Regions from separate parts of the Cytobacillus dafuensis genome, predicted to be linked through region 1. Evidence: riboswitches for the same ligand, from Rfam matches in the RefSeq annotation. Region 1 holds a riboswitch; each other region holds the start of a gene.
What was found. Region 1 has a riboswitch for cyclic di-GMP ahead of FSZ17_RS23300 (OmpL47-type beta-barrel domain-containing protein). Riboswitches for the same ligand answer to the same signal wherever they lie in the genome.
Positions count from the first base shown of each region.

Region 2: linked by a shared signal. The riboswitch ahead of FSZ17_RS13435 (sensor domain-containing diguanylate cyclase) and the one ahead of FSZ17_RS23300 (OmpL47-type beta-barrel domain-containing protein) in region 1 are both predicted to bind cyclic di-GMP.
Region 3: linked by a shared signal. The riboswitch ahead of FSZ17_RS22605 (helix-turn-helix domain-containing protein) and the one ahead of FSZ17_RS23300 (OmpL47-type beta-barrel domain-containing protein) in region 1 are both predicted to bind cyclic di-GMP.
Region 4: linked by a shared signal. The riboswitch ahead of FSZ17_RS04435 (methyl-accepting chemotaxis protein) and the one ahead of FSZ17_RS23300 (OmpL47-type beta-barrel domain-containing protein) in region 1 are both predicted to bind cyclic di-GMP.

Region 1 covers NZ_CP042593.1:1,241,657-1,245,877, reverse strand. The annotation lists gene FSZ17_RS23300 (OmpL47-type beta-barrel domain-containing protein) at 1-1,845, opposite strand, end outside; cyclic di-GMP riboswitch class I at 1,929-2,020, opposite strand; gene FSZ17_RS06045 (WD40/YVTN/BNR-like repeat-containing protein) at 2,587-4,053, opposite strand; gene FSZ17_RS06040 (helix-turn-helix transcriptional regulator) at 4,173-4,221, opposite strand, start outside.
Region 2 covers NZ_CP042593.1:2,836,212-2,840,432, reverse strand. The annotation lists gene FSZ17_RS13445 (DmpA family aminopeptidase) at 1-809, shown strand, start outside; gene FSZ17_RS13440 (HD-GYP domain-containing protein) at 953-1,936, shown strand; cyclic di-GMP riboswitch class I at 2,188-2,272, shown strand; gene FSZ17_RS13435 (sensor domain-containing diguanylate cyclase) at 2,402-3,586, shown strand; gene FSZ17_RS13430 (hypothetical protein) at 3,645-3,854, opposite strand; gene FSZ17_RS13425 (NADPH-dependent FMN reductase) at 4,133-4,221, shown strand, end outside.
Region 3 covers NZ_CP042593.1:4,771,308-4,775,528, forward strand. The annotation lists gene FSZ17_RS22595 (methyl-accepting chemotaxis protein) at 1-563, opposite strand, end outside; gene FSZ17_RS22600 (EAL domain-containing protein) at 941-1,705, opposite strand; gene FSZ17_RS22605 (helix-turn-helix domain-containing protein) at 1,953-2,519, opposite strand; cyclic di-GMP riboswitch class I at 2,618-2,721, opposite strand; gene FSZ17_RS22610 (MarR family winged helix-turn-helix transcriptional regulator) at 2,932-3,351, shown strand; gene FSZ17_RS22615 (MFS transporter) at 3,364-4,221, shown strand, end outside.
Region 4 covers NZ_CP042593.1:886,118-890,338, reverse strand. The annotation lists gene FSZ17_RS04440 (DUF4181 domain-containing protein) at 1-372, opposite strand, end outside; gene FSZ17_RS04435 (methyl-accepting chemotaxis protein) at 754-2,439, opposite strand; cyclic di-GMP riboswitch class I at 2,669-2,763, opposite strand; gene FSZ17_RS04430 (GNAT family N-acetyltransferase) at 3,114-3,554, shown strand; gene FSZ17_RS04425 (DUF6886 family protein) at 3,643-4,155, opposite strand; gene FSZ17_RS04420 (VOC family protein) at 4,196-4,221, opposite strand, start outside.

The sequences.
Region 1 (4,221 bases):
TACATTATTTTTCAAGATTTTTTGTCCATCTACAATCTGGTATACCTTGTAATTTGTTGCATATTCAGCAGAATCCCATTTTAAAGTGAAAGACGTTGCATTTATAGTAGTTTGATTAACATTTTCTGGAGGAAGCATTTTCGGATAAACGACCGAAATCTTAATACTTGTTCCCTCATTTGATTCTCCAAAACGACTATTATAAGAATAAATTTCGTAAGCAATATCCCCTTCTGGCAAATTACTAAATGGAACAGTAAGATTAGATACTGTTGTTTTTAACACTTTTTTGCCATCAATTACTTGATAGATTCTATAGTGTGTTGCATTCTCCGCAGCATCCCAGCTAAGGGTAATATCATTTCCATTCTTAATCTCGTATTTCACATTTTTCGGTGCACTCATATTGATTTGATCAAGAGTAAAAGAAACTTGAGCTCCATCTTCTGATTCTCCAAAACGAGTACTATTCGTACGAACTTCAAATTGATAACTTCCTGATGACATATTCGTAAAAGTTATAGATGTTCCTGTCACAGTATTTTTCAAGATTTTTTGTCCATCAATGATTTGATAGACTTTATAATTAGTAGCATTCTCTGCACTACTCCAACTTAAGACAATATCATTACCATTTTGAATTTTATAAGAAAGCTCTTTAGGAGGATAAACCTCGACAGTATCAATACTGAAGGAAACTTTAGTTCCTGCTTCAGACTCTCCAAAGCGATCACTATAGGAATGAACGATATATTCATGTTCACCGCCTTTAAGAGTTGAATATGTAATTGTTGTTCCTTTCACTGTACTTTTTAAAGTTTTTTCTCCATTATTTAATTCATAAACTTTATAACTATCCGCATATGGAACAGTCCCCCAAGTCAACACTACATCATTTGTATTTTGAATTTTATAAGTTACGTTGTTTGGTGCTGTCATAACAATTGAACCTACCGTTAAGGAAATTTGGCTGCCTTCTGTAGACTCTCCAAAACGATCACTATAAGAATAAACCTTATACGTATAGTCTCCTGCCGGTTGATTACTGAATGTCACACTTGTCCCAGTCACAGTTTTTTGTAATTCAAGCTTTCCATCAATATCTTGATAAATCTTATAGCTAGTTGCATAATCTGCACCTTGCCATTTTATATTCACATCTGTGCCATTTGTAATTGTAAAGGAAAGATTTGAAGGCTGCTTCATCTCTGGATAGCCCACTTCTACCTTGATAGGTTCAGCATCAGGAGATTCTCCGTAAAGAGCATTATAAGCAGAGACGGAGTAAGTATGTAGACCTTCTTCTGCTTTTGCGATAGTATAAGTTGTTGCTGTAGTTGATGTTAAAAGTGTTCTTTCCCCTGATTCTGAAATTTGATAAATATTATACTTTTGAGCATATTGAGATGAGCCCCAACTAAGAACGATATCGTTACCATTTCGGATAACTGAGCTTAATGTGGCCGGCGCCAGCATATTAGGGTAAACAATTTCTGCATTTACCGGAGCAGAAGGACCAGATTCTCCTTCACTAGTTAAAGTTGAAACAACATATCTGTATGATCCTTCTGGAAGATCGTTTAAGCTGTAACTTATTGTGTTAGTTTTTCCTAACAGAATAAGTTGTCCATCTTTAATTTCATAAACATTATATCCAGTTGCTCCGTATACTGCACTCCATGTCAGTTTTCCATCATCTGGTGTTATCGATTGGAAAGTTAGGTTACTAGGAGGTAAAATATTAGTGTTTGCGGATACCTTTAATTCTCCAAATAGAAAATTAAATTGATACATAAGTATCATTACTACTAAAAAAGTCTTAATACTAAATAATTTTTTAATCATACAATATACCTACCTTTCGTGTAAAAAAAAGCAAATAAAAAAGAACCCAAAGAAGGTTCATAGAAACATTTGCTATGACTTCTTGTGGTAACCGGCTGCCATCTACATTTAATTAATGTAGTTCAGGCCCATGGCTTTGCGTCCCATAGTTTCCTATGATTTGCCTTTTTCACTTTTCGCCTATAATTATTTGCAATTCCAACCTATTTACCATTCCATAGCCTATTTAACATCACCTCATTATAAATACAATCTATATAAAATATCGGCTGTAATTAAAAATAATTTAATGTTAAGACTAGCTAGAAGATAGAAATCCGAAAAAAATATTTTCATTGAATAAAGTGAAACTTCCATCAGTGGGGGTTTTTCGACGCACAGGACGTGCTAGTGCCGACGTTGCCACAGGACTCGGCATTCTTAGTCGGCTTTCATCCCCCACTTAGGTTTCTTTGATTCTCTCGTAACCTTGAAGTGGGGGTCTTACTGCCAGTTAATCTGCGATAAATTTGTTTACGTCCTCAGGCGATCTACCTGATACGATTTAAAATTAAATTAGGTAGAGATACAAAGCTCAAATGCAAACAAAAAAGAGAAGTTATCCCTTACTTCTCATCTCAGCTAAATTCTCGCTCTAATTATTATGTGGTCATATTAGAAAACCTCACGTACTTATGATGCGGTTCACCGTTAAACCTGCAACGGAGGTTTTTCAATATATAATTATTTATTTAATACTAACTACTTTTTAACTTCTTTTAAATATTCCCATGTTTCTCCATTATCTTTTGATCGATAAAGTGCACTACTATTACCATTGTAATCTCCGTCTGCTCCTTGCCCGACTAACATATTAAAAACTCCATCTTTCTCATAAGGCATACCTGGAGAATCGAAAGGACTTATAGACTGTCCACTATCTAATTTTACTTCACGGGGTGTATAATTTACCTTTGTAAATGATATTCCCCCATCATCTGTACGATATAACTCGCCCTCAGTACCAGAAGGTCTGGTTGCTCCTAAAAATCCAAGTTGATTATTAATAAAAGTTATTCCTGATGGCCCACCAATTGTTCCATTGAATGGATCCTCATTTATAACTTCCCAATTTTCACCCCCATCAACAGTCATGCTTAGTGAATAAAAACTACTTCCTAATGCTTTGTCTACAAAATTTAGTCTATAACCAACTTCTTTTGATAAGAAAAACTGTTCATTGTTATTCGTTAACTCTTGTTGCTTCTCTTTAGAACTATCTTGATTTGGCGTAGTCTTTGGTTTACTCCAACTTGGGTCACCTATTAAGTGATATCTAGCTGGTATGATCTCTTTCTCTTTTCCAGGGACAAATATAGATACCGTATACCCAATTATTTCAGAACTTTCTTCTTCAAGATGATGCTCCTTACCTTCCTCATTAATATTAATAATTCCCTCTGTGTTATATCCCCAATTTCGTTTTCCATAATAAACTAATCCATATTTACTTTCCTTCCACTTACTAACGGTTTGCTGAACTGGAATAGCGTTAACCGTTTTAATTAGAGGTTCTAATAGTTTATCCTCATCATAATCGGCACCTGCATATCCATTTAGCCATACAGTAATATCCTGTGATTTATTTACATCATAAGATATTAAGTAAGTTTCCTCTTTCCCATCCTCATTTTTCCCATAAACAAATGTATCAAAAGATGTGATTGTTCCATCTGAATTAAATGTAAGCTTAAAATCACTTGCCATATATAATTTCTTTGGCAAAGTATATTCCTTATTTATATCTTCAAATATACCTTCTACTCCATATTCATATATATTATTATGTTCAAATTTAACTGATCTTTCATTTTTTATTCTTTCTATAGTCCACGCAAGTTTGCCACCATAATTTGTTGCACTTTTATAAATCTCTACTCCATAAAATAATGTTATTGCCACCATAATTATTATAGAAATATATTGCCATGTATTTGATTTTTTAGAGTCATATTCTCTATCTTTTATAATTCTAATTGTAGTAAATACAATGATAGATATTAAAAGTACGATACATAATAATAAAAAATAAATATTATTATTAATTCTTCCATACATACATAATGAAGCTAACTCAAAGCAAAAAATCCAGTATCCAATAATTAATATTGGATTTGTTAATAATGTTCTAAGTATCCTTTTTGTGTTTTTCCTAAATATGAAAATCACCCCTAATCAATCATTCATTATTAAGTTTACTCCTGTTTTACGAACAGTATAAGACCCTTTATTAATTGTTACTGGCTGCTGGCCAAGCTCAAAATTATTGGGGTTTTAACCAGCACTGCTTATGGGCAGAATAAACATAATCTCTCTCGTAAACCTTCTAAGACTTCT
Region 2 (4,221 bases), 1.6 Mb from region 1:
TAGTACAGGTAAATGAATTAGGTGTGATCGAGTCTCCTATCATGCTTACGAATACTTTTGGTGTTCCAGCCGTTACTCAAGGGACATTAGAGTATATGCTTGATATCACTCCGGAGATCGGAGAAACGACTGGAACAATTAATATTGTAGTTGGAGAATGCAATGATAGCCATTTGAATTCGATTCGGCATTTTCCTGTAAAGCCAAATCATGCGAAGGAAGCAATTTCTAAAGCATCTATAAACGTATCTTCAGAAGGGGCTGTTGGAGCAGGTAAAGGAATGGTCTGCTTTGGATATAAAGGTGGAATTGGGAGTTCCTCTCGAATTATTATTGATGGAATTGAAGGGAAGGAATACACAGTAGGATGTATGGTTTTAAGCAATTTTGGATCAAAAGAAGAGTTTCCGTCCCATCGGTTTTCAGGACTTGGAACTCAAGAAACTGCGGTATCCAAAACGACTGATGGCTCTATCATCATAGTTCTTGCCACAGATGTTCCTCTCAGTGATAGGCAGATGCTAAGAGTCGCCAAGCGCTGTGGCATTGGATTAGGCCGATCCGGCAGCCATTTTAGCCATGGCAGTGGAGATATCGTAATCGCATTTTCTACAGCTCAAAAAGTTTTTCATCAAAATGAACAAGTTTTTGAAGCCTCTCAGCATATAAGAGATGATCACCCAATGATGAATCAACTATTTGCCGCTGCAGCTGAATCAACAGAAGAGGCTATTTTTAATTCGCTATCCCAAGCAGAAACAACAAGTGGGAGAAAAGGGAACATTGTCGAAGCATTGTTTCCTGAATGAAAGTTTCCATCTTTTCATTAATCTGTAAGACGAGCCGGATGTCCTATTTTCTCGTATTACATAATATGTTATAATTTTTTCTGCTTTGCATAGAAGAAAATGAATAATTGTACATATGTTATGAATGAAAGTAGGAACGCAACATGAGACTAATAAACATAGACGATTACAATCCAATTTTTATGCAGCTTGCCCGTCCTGTTTTTGATAGGCAAAGGAGAGTGCTGCTTGCTGCTGGGAGAACGATTCACCCTGTATATTTAGAACGGCTTGAATCAATAGGTGTACGCTATTTGTTAGTTGAGGATGCTCTATCTGAAGGAATATCCATGGATGAAATTGTTGATGCAACGACCTGGATTGCGGCTATTGAAATTATTCAAAAAGCTTTTCAGGATGTTGCGCAAAAAGGCAATCTACCCATAATTACATTGCAAAAGCTTGTTTCGAATCTAGTGGAAGAGGTTTCAAAGCGAAAAGCAATCATTTTATTCCCGACAACCTCACTTGCCGAGGATTTAAGAGAATATGCTCATGCGGTAAATGTTGCGCTTTTATCTTTACACCTTGCGAACAAAAAGCAGATTCCCCCTAATCAATTAAAAGATGTAGGGATGGGAGCATTGCTTCATGATATAGGGAATGCTATTAAGGTTAGTGATGCTGGGCATCCATTAGTTGGATTTAACTTCTTACGAAATATAAGAGAAATAAGCTTACTTTCTGCTCATATGGCCTATCAGCATCATGAAAAGGTAGATGGAACGGGCTTCCCACGCGGTATAGCAGAAGATCAAATTCATGAATTTGCCCAAATTTGTTCAATTGCTAATATGTATGATAATCTCTTATCAAGTCAAGAGATGCCGCCTCATGAAGTGATGGAATATATTATGACGAAAGCAGGTACTGATTTTAGTATGGAGCTTGTTCAACTATTTGTGGAAGTGGTTCCTTCCTATATCCCGGGCACAAGGGTGATAATGAATAATGGAAGAGAAGCGATCATCACAAAGATAAAAGGGAGTATGCAAAGACCATACATTCGTTTTATCGAATCTGGGGAAGAAGTTTCATTAGTATCCAACCCCACTTTATTAATAAAGGAAGTTCTTCAAAAAGGATAGGAAAAGATTCAGGGATTTGAGAATTATATCTCAAGTTGCTTACACATAATTAACATAATCGAACCTTGATTAAATGGCTGCCTATCTGCTTAGGCAGCCATTTTAATTACATGATTTATCATAGATTTTCTTATATCACGGTTTAATTTCCTATAAAATCCTTTTTTTTGAAAATGAATTGACTATGGTAAAAAAGAACTATATGATTAAAGTATAAGTTATGGGATAATTCAGAAAAACTTAATAATATCTATTAGAAAAGGCAAATTCATTGAAAAATGAAGACGCAAAGCTAAAGGGGCTAAAGTCGATTGACTATGCCAGCCAGTTACCGAAATCATTAACCATGTCATTGATTAATCGGTACAGATTAATCTTTTTTTTGTGTAAGAATGAATTTATTCCATTTCCGTCGAACAGGATAATTAATAGCCTATTTAAAATCTATTTTTGGAAGTGTTTAAAATGGCAAATATGGAAGGTATTCGCTATATATTAAGAATCTTTGACCAATTATTAAAAAAAATCGGTACAGAGAAAGATATCATTTCTAATGAAAATTATTTGGAGATCGAAAAGAATATTGAATATCCAGAGGATAGAGAGGTCATAGATTCAGTACTCTTAGAACTTCAAGTTATTAATGACCAAATAGAAAACATGAGATGGCTAAATCAGCATTATAAAATTCTTCATGAATTTGCCCAGGTTTGCAGCAAGACGCTGAATGAGGAGATCCTACTTAAAAAGGCATACGAAATGGTTTCTCAAGTAATGTCTACAGATGCCTTTTACATGGCTTTATATAATGAAGAAAAGCAGCAAATTCAATTTCTGATTATGCTGGAAAATGGAAAGATCTATCCAAATAGAACAGTAGACATGGGTGATACTTATACTTCAAAGGTTATTGAAACAAGAGAAATCATTCATTTGAAAAAAGAAGCGCAAGCCTATGAATCGAAAGCAAAATTTGGAGAGAAGGAATCAAGGTCATGTATTTTTGTACCAGTAATCATAGATGATCGTGTAAGAGGAGTTATATCATCTCAAAGCTTATCAGATTTTGCCTATCGTAAAGAACATGAGGAGCTTTTGCAAATAATTGGATCTCAAGTAATCAATTCAATTGGAACAGCTAGGCTATATAAAAAGATTTTTTTAATGTCAAGGACAGACGAATTAACAGGATTGAAAAATCACCGTGCTTTTCATGAAGATTTAACAAAGCTTATGAATGAAAAAGGTCATGAAAAAATGACTCTTATGATGATTGATTCTGATCATTTGAAGAGGATTAATGACAACTTCGGGCATGATACAGGTGATTTGTATTTAAAAAAATTAGCAAATGGGATAAAAAGTGTTTGTCATGATCATATTGTTGGCTATCGATATGCAGGAGACGAATTTATGCTGATCATCCAATCTCCATCGGATGTTGAGGCAATTTATAATAAACTCTTAGAATTTTATAGAGAACACCCCATCAAAATATCTAATAATGAAATTCTTATTTCAGTCAGTGTTGGCGTTGCAATGTATCCAGAACATGGCAGGACTGTTGATGAATTGAAGAAGTCCGTTGATCAAGTGTTATACAAAGCAAAGCAACAAGGTGGTAATCAAATTGTGATTGTGAATAAATAGTGTCAGCCAAGCGAGAAGACGCATGTTTTTTCGCTTGACTTATTGGAAAGTTAAGGACTTAGTTAAGATCCTCCCAATCAGAAAAATGGCCGCTTCCATTGCACCCTGGACAATCAAAAGAATTTCCATAAAAGGCGAATTCATTTACAGGATATGACATGAAGCCTCTTCCATAGCATTCCGGACACTTATCTACTTCTTTCATTTGAGAGACATGGTTTTCATATCTAGCTGCTCTCCATTCGTTAAAAGCTTTTACTAGCCCCATATGATTCACCTCCAAATTTTTTTTCTTATTTTCTGTAAAATGAAAGAATTTTATTCATGGGATAGAAAAAAAACTCGAGTTTGCTAGTCAAAACTTGATTGCTTTTGCCCCACTTCTATATGAACACGATTAACTTCTACGCTATTAATAATTAGTTGTGAGACAGGAAAACAGAAATCTCTTATGAGTAGTTGTATAATGTAGGAAGAATCAGGATAATTTTAGATTAAGATAGGTTAATTATTCCTAACGGAGTGATAGAAGGGAGATTTCGAATAATGAAAATATTAGGTATTTCAGGGACAATTTTGGGAGCAAAGACAGCGATTTTAGTGGAGGCTGTGATGAAAGAAATCAAAGAGAAACA
Region 3 (4,221 bases), 1.4 Mb from region 1:
GTTAAAACCTCCATTAAAACATCGGATATAATCCTTTCGATAATGCTCTGAGAAGCACCAACATAAAAGATACCGATAATTTCATCATTCCCATTTTTAATAGGCATATAGGCTGTTTGATATATATTTCCTGCAGCATTTGCTTCACCATAATAGTATTCACCTTTTTTAAGAACAACATCTGACACTTCCTGGGAAACTTGTGTTCCAACGGCTCGATTTCCGTCTTTTATCACATTTGTCGATACACGTGTATCCCCTTGAAATATCGTAACAGTATCCCCTGTATCCTTAGCAATTTCATCTACAATTTCTTCATTTCCATTCATGAGAGCAGTTCCTTTATAAAGCTGGTTACCTTTAATGGACCATTCCCCAGGATATTTTTCATCTATGTATCTATAGGCAAGAGCTACATCACCTTTTGCCTTTTCAACAGCTAATTCTTCTATTCCATTCTCAATTTCCTTATTTACGACAACTACTATAATCGCTGATAAAGAGAGAATAACAAACAAAACTATTAAATTAATCTTCATCCCTAATTTTAATTTGATCTTCAAAGTAATCACCTATTTTTCATAGTTTTGGAAATAATATTACATACTATCTTTCACTACAAGAGTCTTCTTAACTCCCACCTTTCTTTCATAACCATTCACTAATTTCCCTATTTATTAACTAATTTTGCATTATTGGACCATTTAGTGAAATTATTACAAAATTCTACAATAAATACTTCTTTGTGACTATGATTTTTGATACTCTTTTATCTATATAAAAGTGGCAATAAAAGCAAAAAAGAAGCAAAATCACCACTAGCGGATCATTCTACTTCTCCTTTTAAACCATAATATCGACATATTTCGAAGAGTGCAGCAACCCCTTAACAAGTAAAATCAAGAATGAAAACCTAAATAACATTTTTTAGCTATTAAGTTTAAACCTCTATCTCTAGTACTCTGTCAAACATCTGCAATCGCTTCGGCATTGATATATAAAAGCCTTGAAGTAATGGGACTCCTAATCGTTTGGCGGTCAATAGATCCTCCTCTGTTTCAATGCCTTCCAACACTAATTTCACTTTTTTATCCGTGTATTCTAAAAATAGAGAAATTAAATCTTGTTTTTCCTTTGAGCTTGATAACCCTTTTGACTTTGTGTGATCCAGCTTAACAAAATCAGGGGAAAGGTTTTCAATGATATGAAAGGAAGCCTTTGAAACAGGTAAATCATCAAAAGCGATATGAAAACCTAATGATTTTATGAAAGTTAAACGATTTAGAAATTCCCTTTGCTCCCATATGCTTTCCATGACAACATTTTCATTAATTTCAAAAACAATTTGCCCCTCGATCATCGGATAATGTATTAGGAGGTTATGGATAAAGCTTTTAAATTCATTATGTAAAATCGTGGTCGGCAAAATATTTATAAATAATGAATAATGTCCAAAATATTCTTTAGGGAATTCTTTGATAGCATTAGAAATACAAGCTATATCTAGCTCATATAACAATCCGTCAATTTGTGCTTGTTGAAAAACAATAAGTGGATTTATTCGTGGTGTCGTTCTCATTAAGGCTTCATAGGCAAAAACTGAATCATTACTAGAATTAGTAAGTGGTTGATATTCACTGAACAGGGAATTATCCCTGATCAGTGACGGTATATTTGGCTCTATTTTGCACCCTTCTTCCTTCATTATCTCTTTTTACTCTGCAGATTAAAAAGCTAGCAAATTTATCCCGTATTAACGGGCAGTAAGACCCCCACCTCAAGATTGAGAGAGAAGCGACGAAGATAGGTGGGGGACAACTGCTCGTAAAAGCCCGACGACGGACACGATGTCCTAGTCAGGCGAAAGCCACAGGACGTGGCGTTTTGAGCGTGATTGGTTCAACTAACCATTAGTAGGGATGGAAAAACCCCCCACTGATGGAAGTTTCACTTTATAAAATCCTTTTCATTCTGCGTGCCACACTAATAGAACTTCTGTTCATTTTTACACCGATTTCTGTAAAAGTTAGGCCTTTACTTCGCAGTTGTAGTAGGAATTGATCTTCTTTTGTTGTCCATGCCTTGTAGGCTTTCTTTTTGACAACATCATTTTCCTTTAGTCTCTCCTCCTGAACCCAATCAGGCTCAGGTAATAAAACCTTTGAATCAATATTCGAAAATTGAACTCTATTTTTATTTTCTTCTGCCCATTTCCAAAAGTCAGATGGATCTATGAAATAAAAACCTTTTGACTTTCTTGTTACCTTCTTCGTACAGGGCAGCCCATGCTTATCAACCCACCATTTAACTGTATTTCTATCTACCTTTACCAGCTTGGCGAGTTCTCCAATTGTAATCAATCCTGTGTGCAGCTTTGTATTCGATATTCCTAATCGATTCATTTTTACGATCACAGAGTGATAAGAGCGCTCCATTGTTTTTGCGATTGTCGTGATTTTATTGACACCAATTTGTTCTTTTAAATACTCAATTTCTTCTAAATTCCAAACCTTACTCAATTCTAGCTAGTCCTCCTTTTATGTTTAAAAAAAACAGAAAAAAGACTATTCTCTGAAAACATAGAATAGCCTAAGGTTTTTATAAACCAATCCAAAAATTGGGCAACCGGCTGTCGTAGTTTATAGGAAATTATACTCACTATAAACCCTTAGACCCTTGGCTTTGCGTCCTATTCTTTCGAATAGTTTGCCTTTACATATAGGACTTTTTCATTAATAACGTATTCATAATAAACTATACTCCTCCATAATTCAACAAAATTATCTAAAATTCAACATATGTTTAACATAAGACTGGTTAATCGTAAGTCTTTATGCCTATTTATATTTTTGTCATTCTATTATATTATTATAGTTATCGAAGCTAACTATTACCATCGATAACTATTTTATTTAAAAAGGGGGATTTCCCATGAAAGTGTATAGGGAATTTTTTCACCAGTTTATGCTATTATACCGGCCTTTTGAAAATAAACTTAATATTCAACTTGCCAAGCATCAGTTATACAGAGCTCAATGGTCAATTCTTTTTTACTTAGCCAATCACGGTTCTGCTACGCTTGTCGAGCTTTCCGATTTTCAGTACGTAGAGAAACCAACCATAACGAGAACGATGAATCGCTTGGAGGAACTGGGATATGTTGAACAAGTCCCCGGCAAAGACAAACGTGAAAAGAGAATGCAGCTTACAGACCTAGGGAGAGAAGTTTATGAGGATGTCCGTGTAACGATTGATCAATTTGAACAGAGCATTCTTAAAGGAATTACAGAGAAAGAGCAGTTTGAAGCAATCCGTATCATGAAGGATATCCGAAAAAATATTATAGAGTAAGGGGAAATAACTTTGACACACTCAAGACCGAAACTATGGACGAAGGATTTTATTGTTGTTTCCTCCGTCAACTTCTTTTTAACCTTAATTTTTTATTTATTAATGGTGACTATTGCTGTTTATGCAGTTAATGAATTTGATGCATCTACAAGCGAAGCTGGGCTTGTTACAGGGATATTTATTATCGGTACATTAATTGGACGGCTTGTGATTGGCCGGATGATTGATTCGATCGGCAGAAAGAGAACCTTATTTATTGGGCTGCTCTTTTTTATTGCGACGACGCTATTATATTTTGCTAATTTTGGGATCAGCTTTTTACTTTTCAATCGTTTTATACATGGAATTGCTCTTGGCATGGCTAGTACAGCGACAGGAACGATTGTAGCTCAGATTATCCCTGCCACACGTAAAGGCGAGGGTATCGGCTATTACAGCATGAGTGCATCACTGGCCACAGCAATCGGACCATTCATCGGGCTTTATATGAGCCAGCACACAACCTTCAAAATGATTTTTAGTTTCTGCGTGGCGTTAGGAGTCATTTGTTTTATTATCTCACTTTTCTTGAATGTTCCTAAATTGGATAGATCCGTCTCTACAGATGAAATAAAGGGTTTCAAGCTTTCCACTTTTATTGAGCCAAAGGCACTGCCCATCGCAATCATTACGCTCGTTATCGCCTTCTGTTACTCCAGCGTCCTTTCATTTATTAATTTTTATGCAATGGAAATCAATCTGGTAAATACAGCAAGCTTCTTCTTCATTGTATACTCAATCGCCGTGTTACTTTCGCGTCCGTTCACAGGGCGGATCATGGACTTAAAGGGTGCGAATTTCATTATGTATCCAGCCTTTATAATTTTTGGT
Region 4 (4,221 bases), 360 kb from region 1:
CAAAATCAGAAAAGTAACCAGTATCATAAAAGAACCTAAAAATTTATGATAGTAGGATTTTTCAGTTCGGTTTATTAGTAGTTCCTCAATCCCTTGATTTACATTCTGGAGGAAAAACATCCCAAACATTGGGCTTGTTCTGATAACGGGTGAATAAGTATGAAAAGTCGAACCACTATTTAGGTTCAAAAAAATAATAATGAATAAAATAAGAATTAAAAAATCAATAATTTTTGCATAGGTCTTTCTATTCACAGAGAATAACCATTCATATTTGCTTTTGATACCAAGATGTCTTTTCAAATACACTTGATCTACAAGTATATAAATTGTAAAGACAATCACGATGCCTACAACTGAAAATGTATTCACTCTAATCCCCCCTTACCTCAATAAATATACCATAATTAACCAATTTATAATAATAACAAAAAGAAAAGCCCTACAGAGATTTTTCTCTCCACAGAACTTTTCATTAATGACAAAATGTTAACTATTCTTTCTATATTTTCCGGGTGTGTACGCGCTTTCCGTGATCAGACTCAATTTAACGGTAAACTTAATAAAGTGAAACTTCCATCAGTGGGGGTTTTTCTTCATCCCCCACTGATGGTTAGTTGAACCAATCGGGCATTTACGGGCAGTTGATCCCCCACTTACTCTTCTTTGCATACGCGAATCCTTGAAGTGGGGGTCTTACTGCCCGTTAATCTGCGATAAATTCGTATCATTTATTTCACATGAAATATGATTCTAAATTTTAAATCTATTAATTGCTGTTTGTAGATTTAAAGCCATATTACTTAAAGCTGCCGCTGAAGATGATATTTCTTCCATTGAGGCATTTTGTTCTTCTGCTGATGCGGCTACGTTTTGTGTATTTCCTGCAGATTTTTCAGCAATAATGGCTACACCTTCCACCATTTCTACCACATTCTGAGAGCTTGAATTTACCTGTTCTACAATTGCTGACACTTCTTGAGTTTCGTCAGTTATCTGTTCAATGGACTTTACAATATCACTGAATGCATTTCCAGATTGATAAACTAATTTAATGCCCGCATCTACTACAGTTGCTCCATGATTCATAGATTGCACAGCTTTATCTGCTTCTATTTGGATCTCTTGAATAAGTTCGCGTATTTGACTTGCTGCCTCACCAGACTGTTCCGCTAACTTCCTTACTTCATCAGCGACTACTGAAAACCCTTTTCCATGTTCTCCTGCCCTTGCAGCTTCGATTGCAGCATTTAAAGCTAAAAGGTTTGTCTGATCTGCAATTTGGGTAATCAACTCAACGATTTGGCCAATTTCAACTGATTTATCACCAAGGATATTTACTACTTCTTCAGTTTCATTAACAGTTTTTTGAACAAGATTTATTTGTTCAACTGTTTGAGTAACCACTTCATTTCCGGCGACTGCCTTATCATTCGCTGTAGCCGTTAAATCTACAACGGATCGAATGGAAGCTGCAGCCTGATTCATTCCCCTTGAGATTTCTACGACTGATTGATTAACATCTGTAGCATGCGATAGTTGTTTTTCTGACCCTAATGCCACTTCTTGAATTGCGATTGTAATTTGTTCTGTTGTACCACTCGTCTGTTCAGCATTGGCAGTCAGCTCTTCCGAAGTTGCAGTTACTTGTTCAGCATCCAGGCTCACTTCACGAACCAAGAGGCGAAGATTCTCCTTCATTTGGTTAAATGATCTAGCCAGATTTCTAAATTCGTCCCGATTCTTTACATGAACATCCTCTTGAGTAAGATCACATTCCGCGATGGCAGATGCCGCTTTTTCTATTGATAAAATAGGTTTAGTAAGCATTCGAGTAATAACCACGCCAATAATAACCGCTAATACAATAGCAATTATACTTAGGATAAGAACAGTTGATGCAACATTATTAGACAATTCAGAACTAGCGATACTTCCTTCATCCATAAGTTTTTTTTGCTCTTTTGCGAGTCCATCTGCTATATCACGAATTTCTCTCGATAATGGAATAACTTCTTCAATTGCATATATATTTGCTTTTTCCGGATCTTTCTCCATCAAATTTATGACTTCATTTGACATCTGCATAAAGTCATTATTCATTGATTCAAGCTGTTTTAATTTATCTTTATGATCTTGTTGATAAGCTATATCACTTGTAGCTTTTATGCTCTCATTTAGATTATCGATAGATTGTATCAATAAATCCGATGCATCCTTTTCTCTTATTAATACTCCTCTCAAATTACCGCCTTCTCTAGATGCACTGATTTGCATATTCATTGAATTAATTAATATATCTGCCCGCCGATCAACCAAATCTGAGTAAGATTCGTCTACTTTCTTAATGTTGACATATGATATTGAACTAATAATGCCAAGTAAAATGACAACACTCAAAAATCCCGCTAACAACTTTTTCCCAATTGTAAATGTCATATAATATCATCTCTTCTTCAATTATTATTTTGCTTTTTTAATTTTATCTATCTTCAATAGTATGAATCACTTTCCACAATATCTTGCCCCAACAGTACTCTTCGAAAATATAAATTTAGTTCAACTCATTCACTCGCTGTTTATTTCCTTATCATAAACCACCGACTATTTTTTATTTTCACAAAAAAAAACAGCTGTCCATTAAAAATAGAGCAGCAATCACTTTAATATAGGCAACCTGGAGATCATAGTTCAATAGCTAATATAAACGACAGAACCATTATTTTGCTTCCTTATCTTTCAATAAGTCTGCCTACACCAGACTTTGTACCTATGTAAAATCACTCATTACTTTTTCACTTTAACAGTCTAATTAACAAAAATGGAATAGTCAATGAAAGTTAAACATTATTTTACAATAATATACATACTTCGACATTTTTCTGTCATATCTTCTGGATAAAACCTATACAGGCTTTAGTTTAAACATCACTTATTTCGCTCTTTATGCACCCAAGAAGCTACTACAGCGATACTCCAATATCCTTTTTTACTATACATTGATAAATATTCATCAAAAAAAGCATTGAAATTAATGCAGGATTTCTAGAACAGTAAGCGAATTACCAATTCATAATTCTCATTTATTTTTATGAAAGGATTGGAGGAATAACATGATTGATGTTCTAAAAATCAAGCCAGAAATGACCTACAGTCTTAGACATAGTGTTTTACGTCCTCACCAGACAGTTGAGGACTGCAAATATGATACAGATCATGAAGCTGGTGCATTTCATGTTGGAGCATTTTATCAAGGAGAGCTAATTAGTATTGCTTCCTTTTGCGTTGAAAAGAATCCTGATTTTAAAATTGAAAAGCAATATCGTTTAAGAGGAATGGCAACTCTTGAAGAGTTTAGAAAGTTAGGAGCTGGTAGATCACTTGTTACCTTCTCCGAAAGTTTGATAAAAGAGCAGGGGTTTGACCTACTATGGTGTAAAGCAAGAACCACAGTACAAGAATACTATAATAAATTAGGCTTTAAAGTACATGGTGAAATATTTGATTATCCTCCTATTGGTCCACATATTGTGATGTATAAAAAATTAACATAAAAAAACAAAAGGTCAATCTCCTACATAGATTGACCTTTTCGATAACATATCCGATTTTTTCTCTATCATACTCTTAAATATCAAACCCTCATGATTTTGATACACTTATCGCGTTGCCAAATCTAATAATAGAAAATCCTAAGGTTGAAGAAATAACCATATCTCGAATCGGAGAGAGATCCGGAGTAAATCTTAATTCTATGCTTTCACTCAAGAGCTTTTCTAATAACTCTCCAACAGGCTCAACCTTAATCGGAGAAACTTCTTGATCGGATACATAATATCCAGCGTTCTCATCGAACATTTCAAATGAGTCTGCACAAAATGTATAGACATATAGTTTTGTTTGACGAATCCGCTCTAGCCAACGGCTTTCAACCGTGATAATCTGGTCTGCACTTGACCCGAAAAAGAATTGATTTTTATCATTTTCGTTCGTATAATCTGCCTTCCAATAAATAACTCTTGGACAATCTCGCGGAAAATAGTAATGAATGGAATGCTCTTGATCAATCGCCCAAACAACTGGTTTCGCAGATGTTTTGGATGGTCTTGGAGAAAAGGTTTTTATATGCGGGTTTTCGCTAAAATGGTATAACAATAGAAATCCTCCAATCTTTTAAATACTTACTGACTGGCATTTAATTTGAGATAAAGAATTTCTCTT